Linked DNA regions of Streptacidiphilus albus JL83. Each later gene encodes a partner of the first gene's protein in a complex. Links are inferred from orthologs where the notes say so. Each region holds a gene or a part of one and is shown in the gene's direction. Other genes may lie near its edges.

Region 1 (3,295 bases):
TGACCCCGGACGAGCCGGGTGGCGGGCGTCGGGACTCCGGTCCCGGCGCCCGCTTTCACGTTCCCGCCGGATCGGCGGGGCAGCGGCGGCACCGGCGAGGGCAGTGGCGGCACCGGCGGCGCCCCCGATCCGCGAATCGGCCGCCCGTACAGCTGCGCAGTCGATTCGAACGGCAGGGTCCGCAGGGGAGGTAGTCCACAGATTGCCGGAGTTTTCCCCGTCCACACCCTGGGGAGGACCGAGTTATCCAGAACCTCTCCACAGCGGCACCTCCGACCGAGGTGTTTGCCCAGCTCATCGGCCTGTGTACTTGTGGGCAAGGATTATCCACAGGCTGTGGAGAACTGAGGGGCCGTCAACCGGCCGCCAGAGTTGTCCACGCTCCGTCCCCAGGATCAGGGTACTTGTCCCCAGGTTTTCCACTGTTCTCCACAGGAATATCCCCAGTTCGGCAACATCGATCCGCATTTCACTGCCACGAGTGAAAGAGGCCACAGAGTGTTGCCAGAGGGGCTGGGGAGAACTGCCCCCAAACCTGGGGACGGCGCTGGGGAAAACCTGGGGACAACTCAACTGCCCTGTGGGGGAAGCACGCTACGTCCACAGCAGGCCCTGTTTGTCCACTGCCGGGTCCCCAGGTCAATGTGGATAAAAAATGGGCCCTGACCTGCTGAAGAAGGGGTTATCCACGGTATCCACAACACCTACTACTACTACTCAACATAGATAGCTGGAGCATGATCGAAAAGCAGGTGGGTGCCAAATCTGTGGACGAGCGGAACCCGACACGAGTTCGAGGCCTCTTCGGCCCATCTGCCTCGACCGTCGGTGGAGTGCGTCAGACTGTCCTTCGGCAACAGGCGCAGCAGCCGACCCGTTCGGTGGTTCACTGCACCTACTGGAACTGTCCCCACCCTGGGGACGGTCCCAAACAAGACGTGCCGAAGAAGCAGTCCCGACAGCAGCAGCACACAGGAGGCGGTTACCGGTGAAGTTCCGGGTCGAGCGTGACGTCCTCGCGGAGGCCGTGGCCTGGGCCGCGCGCAGCCTCCCGGCACGGCCTCCGGTGCCGGTGCTGGCCGGCCTGCTGCTGGCGGCGGACGAGGGCAAGCTGAGCCTCTCCGGGTTCGACTACGAGGTCTCCGCCCGGGTGGAGACCGAGGCCGACATCGACGAGCCGGGCACGGTCCTGGTCTCGGGCCGGCTGCTGGCCGACATCTCCCGCTCGCTGCCCAACCGACCGGTGGAGATCTCCACCGACGGTGTGCGCGTGATCGTGCTCTGCGGCAGCTCGCGGTTCACCCTGCCGACCCTGCCGGTGGACGAGTACCCGGCGCTGCCGCAGATGCCGACCGTCTCCGGCGTCGTCCCCGGGGACGCCTTCGCCGCCGCCGTCGCCCAGGTCGCCACCGCGGCCGGCCGCGACGACACCCTGCCGGTGCTCACCGGTGTCCGGGTGGAGATCGAGGGGGACCGGGTCACCCTGGCCGCCACCGACCGCTACCGCTTCGCCGTCCGCGAGCTGCTCTGGAAGCCGGAGCAGGAGGGCCTCTCCGCGGTCGCCCTGGTGCCCGCCAAGACGCTGCTGGACACCGCCAAGTCCCTCAGCGCCGGCGACGTCGTCAGCATCGCCCTGGCCGGCAGCGGCAAGGGCGAGGGCCTGATCGGCTTCGAGGGCGCCGGCCGCCGCACCACCACCCGGCTGCTGGAGGGCGAGTTCCCGAAGTTCCGGGCGCTGTTCCCGACCGAGTTCAACTCCATCGCCACCATCGAGACCCCGGCCTTCGTCGAGGCCGTGAAGCGTGTCTCGCTGGTCGCCGAGCGGAACACTCCGGTGCGGCTCAGCTTCGAGCAGGGCGTGTTGACCCTGGAGGCGGGCTCCGGCGACGACGCCCAGGCCACCGAGCGCGTCGACGCGGACCTGGAGGGCGACGACATCTCGATCGCCTTCAACCCGGCCTACCTGCTGGACGGCCTCTCGGCCATCGACTCGGCCATCGCCCAGCTGAGCTTCACCACGTCGACCAAGCCGGCCCTGCTCAGCGGCAAGCCCTCGCAGGACGCCGAGGCGGACGAGGCGTACAAGTACTTGATCATGCCGGTGCGGTTGTCCGGCTGAAAAGGGTTGGAGCATGCCGGTGCGGTGGTCCGGCTGAAAAAGGGTTGGCGCACGCTGGGTGCCCCGATGGAGCGACTTCGCCGGGGCACCCACCGGCCGTTCCGGGCCGGTACCGCAGATGGGCCCCTACGCCCGGTGCCGGGGTACCCCCGGGCGTAGGCTCGCCCCGTGGCGGCAAGGGGGCCGCGCGTCGGTAGTCACCTCGAACGAAGGACTTGTGATGGAGCTCGGACTGATCGGTCTCGGCAAGATGGGCGGCAACATGCGCGAGCGCATCCGCCGCGCGGGCCACACCGTCGTCGGCTACGACCGCAACCCTGACCTGGCCGACGTGGCGAGCCTCAAGGAACTGGTCAGCACGCTCCACGCGCCGCGTGTGGTCTGGGTGATGGTTCCGGCCGGCGCCCCGACCCAGGCCACCGTCGACGAGCTCGCCGAGCTGCTGGAGCCCGGCGACGTGGTCGTGGACGGCGGCAACTCCCGTTGGACGGACGACGAGAAGCACGCCGCCGAGCTGGCCGCCAAGGGCATCGGCTTCGTCGACTGCGGTGTCTCCGGCGGCGTCTGGGGCCTGCAGAACGGCTACGCGCTGATGTACGGCGGCGAGGCCGCGGACATCGCCAAGGTCCAGCCGATCTTCGACGCGCTGAAGCCCGAGGGCGACTTCGGCTCCGTCCACGCGGGCAAGGTCGGCGCCGGCCACTTCGCCAAGATGGTCCACAACGGCATCGAGTACGCCATGATGCAGGCCTACGCCGAGGGTTGGGAGCTGCTTGAGGCCGTGGACTCGGTCACCGACGTCCGCGAGGTCTTCCGCAGCTGGCAGGAGGGCACGGTCATCCGTTCCTGGCTGCTGGACCTGGCCGTCAACGCCCTGGACGACGACGAGCACCTGGCGAAGCTCAAGGGCTTCGCCCAGGACTCGGGCGAGGGCCGCTGGACGGTCGAGGCCGCCATCGACCACGCCGTGCCGCTGCCCGCGATCACCGCCAGCCTGTTCGCCCGGTTCGCCTCGCGCCAGGACGACTCCCCGCAGATGAAGATGATCGCCGCGCTGCGCAACCAGTTCGGCGGCCACGCGGTCGAGTCCAAGTAGTACCGACAGACCGCGGCAGTACCGGGCAGTCCGACGACGAGCAGAAGGCCGACGAGAACCAGACCATGCACGTCGCGCAT
Region 2 (3,246 bases), 330 kb from region 1 along the record:
GAGGGGTTGCCCCCAACACGCTTTCCAAGCGTGCGCCCTAGGCCACTAGGCGAATCCTCCGTGGGAGAGCTTACTAGACGTTTGGGGGTGCTCGCGAACATGTAGCCGGGGCTCCGACCTGCGGGGTGGTCGGCGGGTGTCCGGACGGGTCCTCCGTACGGGTGGCGTCACGGATCACCCCGGGTATCCGGTACGCTGTTCCACAGCCCCTCGTGTGGCGCTATCTCGCTGAACCCCCCCAGGGCCGGAAGGCAGCAAGGGTAAGTGGGCTCTGGCGGGTGCACGGGGGTCCTGTCGTTTCCAGAGGCCTCCGCTTGTCAGTGGGGACCGTTAGGGTCAGTGACGTGTCGCTCGCTCTCTATCGCCGCTATCGCCCCGAGACCTTCGCCGAGGTCATCGGTCAGGAGCACGTCACCGGTCCGCTCCAGCAGGCGCTGCGCAACAACCGGGTCAACCACGCCTACCTCTTCAGCGGCCCGCGCGGCTGCGGCAAGACCACCAGCGCGCGCATCCTCGCTCGTTGCCTCAACTGCGAGCAGGGGCCCACACCCACGCCCTGCGGCGTCTGCCTGTCGTGCACCGACCTGGCGCGCGGCGGTCCCGGGTCCATCGACGTGATCGAGATCGACGCCGCCTCGCACGGTGGTGTCGACGACACGCGTGACCTGCGGGAGAAGGCGTTCTTCGCCCCCGCATCCAGTCGCTACAAGATCTACATCATTGACGAGGCCCACATGGTCTCGACGGCCGGCTTCAACGCCCTGCTGAAGGTCGTCGAGGAGCCCCCGGAGCATCTGAAGTTCATCTTCGCGACGACCGAGCCCGAGAAGGTCATCGGGACGATCCGCTCGCGCACCCATCACTACCCGTTCCGGCTGGTCCCGCCGGGCACGCTGCGCGACTACCTCGCCCAGGTCTGCGGGCAGGAGGGGATCCAGGTCGAGGACGCGGTCTATCCGCTGGTGGTCCGGGCCGGGGCGGGCTCCGTGCGTGACTCGATGTCGGTGATGGACCAGCTCCTGGCCGGCTCGGACGCCGGCGGTGTGACCTACAGCATGGCCACCGCGCTGCTCGGCTACACCGACGCCGGGCTGCTGGACGAGGTGACCGACGCCTTCGCCGCACAGGACGGCGCCTCGGTCTTCGGGATGGTCGACCGTGTGATCGAGGGCGGCCACGACCCGCGCCGCTTCGTGGCCGATCTGCTGGAGCGGCTGCGCGACCTGGTCATCCTCTCCGCCGTCCCGGACGCGGGTGAGAAGGGCCTGATCGACGCGCCCGCCGACCGGATCGCGCTGATGGAGCAGCAGGCCGGGCGCTTCGGCGCGGCCGAGCTGAGCCGTGCCGCCGACATCGTCAACACCGGGCTGACGGAGATGCGCGGGGCGACCTCGCCCAGGCTGCAGCTGGAGCTGATCTGCGCCCGGGTCATGCTGCCCGGTGCATACGACGACGCCCGGTCCGTCCAGGCCCGGTTGGACAAGCTGGAACGCCGGTCGGCCTTCGGCGGCGGCGGGGTGGAGGGCATGGCCGTGCCGATGGCGGTCGGCCCGTCTGTGGCGGCTCCGATGACGGCCCCGGGCCCGATGACCGCCCCGGGCCCGATCGCGGCCTCCGCCCCGGGGCCGGTGACGGCTCCGGCAGCGACGGTTCCGGCGCCGATGCCGGCAGCCGCGCCGATCGCCTCCGCGCCCGTGCCCGGGGCGCAGGCCCCCGGATCCGGCGCCTGGCCGGTGGCGCGCAGTTTCGCCGCAACGCCGACGACGGCTGCGCCCGCCGCGCCCGCCGCGGCGGCTCCGGTCGTGCCGCAGGCACCCGCGCCTGTGGCCCAGCCCGCACCCGCTCCCCAGCCCGCGCCGACTGCCCAGCCCGCGCCCGTGGCGCAGCCTTCGCCGGCCGCCCAGGGCGGGGCCGGCGAGGTGCGGCGGATGTGGCCGCAGATCCTGGAGGCCGTGAAGGGCCGCCGCCGGGTCACCTGGATGCTGGTGCAGCAGGCGCAGGTCGCCGGATTCGACGGCAGCACGCTCCAGCTGGCCTTCGAGCACGCCGGCACCCGAGACGGCTTCGTCAACGGCGGCCATGACGACATCCTGCGCCAGGCGATGCAGGACGCCCTGGGCGTCTCCTGGAAGATCGACTGCGTGATCGACCCCTCCGGTGGCGGCCGTGGCCCGAGCGGCCCCGGTGCTCCCGGTGGTGGCGGGTCCGGCGGCGGCTGGGGTTCCGGCGCGCCCGCGGCGCCCGTCGGGCCCGGGCCGGGCCCGTCGCAGCAGTTCCAGCCTCCGCAGCAGCAGGCCCAGCCCCCGCAGGCGTTCGCAGGATCGGGGCCGGGGGCCGGGACGGGGACGATGCAGGCGACGGCCGCGCCGGTCCAGGCGCCCTCGGCCGCCGCGCCGCAGGCCGCCGCGGCTCCGCAGCCGGTGCCGCAGACGCCGTCGGCCTACAGTGCTCCGTCCTACAGCGCTCCGGCCTCGGCACCGGTGCCCGACCTGCCGCCGCCGTTCCCGGACTCGCCCGACGACGAGGTTCCGGAGGAGGACGGCCCGGCCTACGCCATGGGTTCGATCTCCGGCCAGGAGCTGATCATCCGGGAACTGGGCGCGACTGTGATCGAGGAGATCGAGCACAACCGCTAGGTGGGTCCTGGCTGACGGTCCGGCCGCGTAGGCTCGCACCGTACGGTCCCGAGACGTACGGCTGTGCGCCGTACGGACGGGCAGCCATGACTTTTGACGTCAGGAGCACATCATGTTCCCCGGTGGCGGACAGCCCGACATGCAGGCACTGCTTCAGCAGGCCCAGCAGATGCAGCAGCAACTCGCCCAGGCCCAGGAGCAGCTGGCGGCGGCCACCGTGCAGGGCACGGCCGGCGGCGGCCTGGTCACGGCGACGGTCAGCGGCGCGGGTGAGCTGAAGGCCCTGGTCATCGACCCCAAGGCGGTCGACCCGGAGGACACGGAGACCCTGGCGGACCTGGTCCTCGCTGCGGTCCGGGACGCCACGTCGGCCGCGCAGCGGCTCGCCGCCGAGCGCCTGGGCCCGCTGGCCCAGGGGCTGGGCGGCGGGGGCATCCCCGGACTGCCCTTCTGAGCCAGGGCCGGCACGCGGCGGCCTGGCCAGGGCCTGCACGCGGCGGCCCGGGCACCGGCCCGGCCAGGGCCGGCACGCGGCGGCCGGGCACCGGCCCGGCACGGGCAGGGGCACAGCCCCGCACTTCTCCGACTTCCTGAAGACTTCCGTACGCCC

Evidence for each region.
Region 2: the proteins of dnaN (region 1) and BS75_RS22605 are in contact, whole or in part, in a cryo-EM structure (PDB 8GIZ), measured with the Escherichia coli proteins. The link is inferred for Streptacidiphilus albus JL83 from one-to-one orthologs.

What each region holds. Positions count from the first base shown.
Region 1 is NZ_JQML01000001.1:4,849,063-4,852,357, forward strand. What follows is about bases 243-3,053. They hold dnaN (DNA polymerase III subunit beta), read left to right. Parts: upstream 243-988; coding sequence 989-2,119; downstream 2,120-3,053. Other genes in these bases: gnd (phosphogluconate dehydrogenase (NAD(+)-dependent, decarboxylating)), read left to right, coding at 2,340-3,053. Also shown: chromosomal replication initiator protein DnaA, read left to right, coding at 1-3; more of gnd, read left to right, coding at 3,054-3,215; DNA replication/repair protein RecF, read left to right, coding at 3,281-3,295. UniProt on the Escherichia coli protein: Confers DNA tethering and processivity to DNA polymerases and other proteins. Acts as a clamp, forming a ring around DNA (a reaction catalyzed by the clamp-loading complex) which diffuses in an ATP-independent manner freely and bidirectionally along dsDNA.
Region 2 is NZ_JQML01000001.1:5,180,974-5,184,219, forward strand. What follows is about bases 1-2,990. They hold BS75_RS22605 (DNA polymerase III subunit gamma and tau), read left to right. Parts: upstream 1-344; coding sequence 345-2,636; downstream 2,637-2,990. Other genes in these bases: BS75_RS22610 (YbaB/EbfC family nucleoid-associated protein), read left to right, coding at 2,749-2,990. Also shown: more of BS75_RS22610, read left to right, coding at 2,991-3,090. UniProt on the Escherichia coli protein: Part of the beta sliding clamp loading complex, which hydrolyzes ATP to load the beta clamp onto primed DNA to form the DNA replication pre-initiation complex.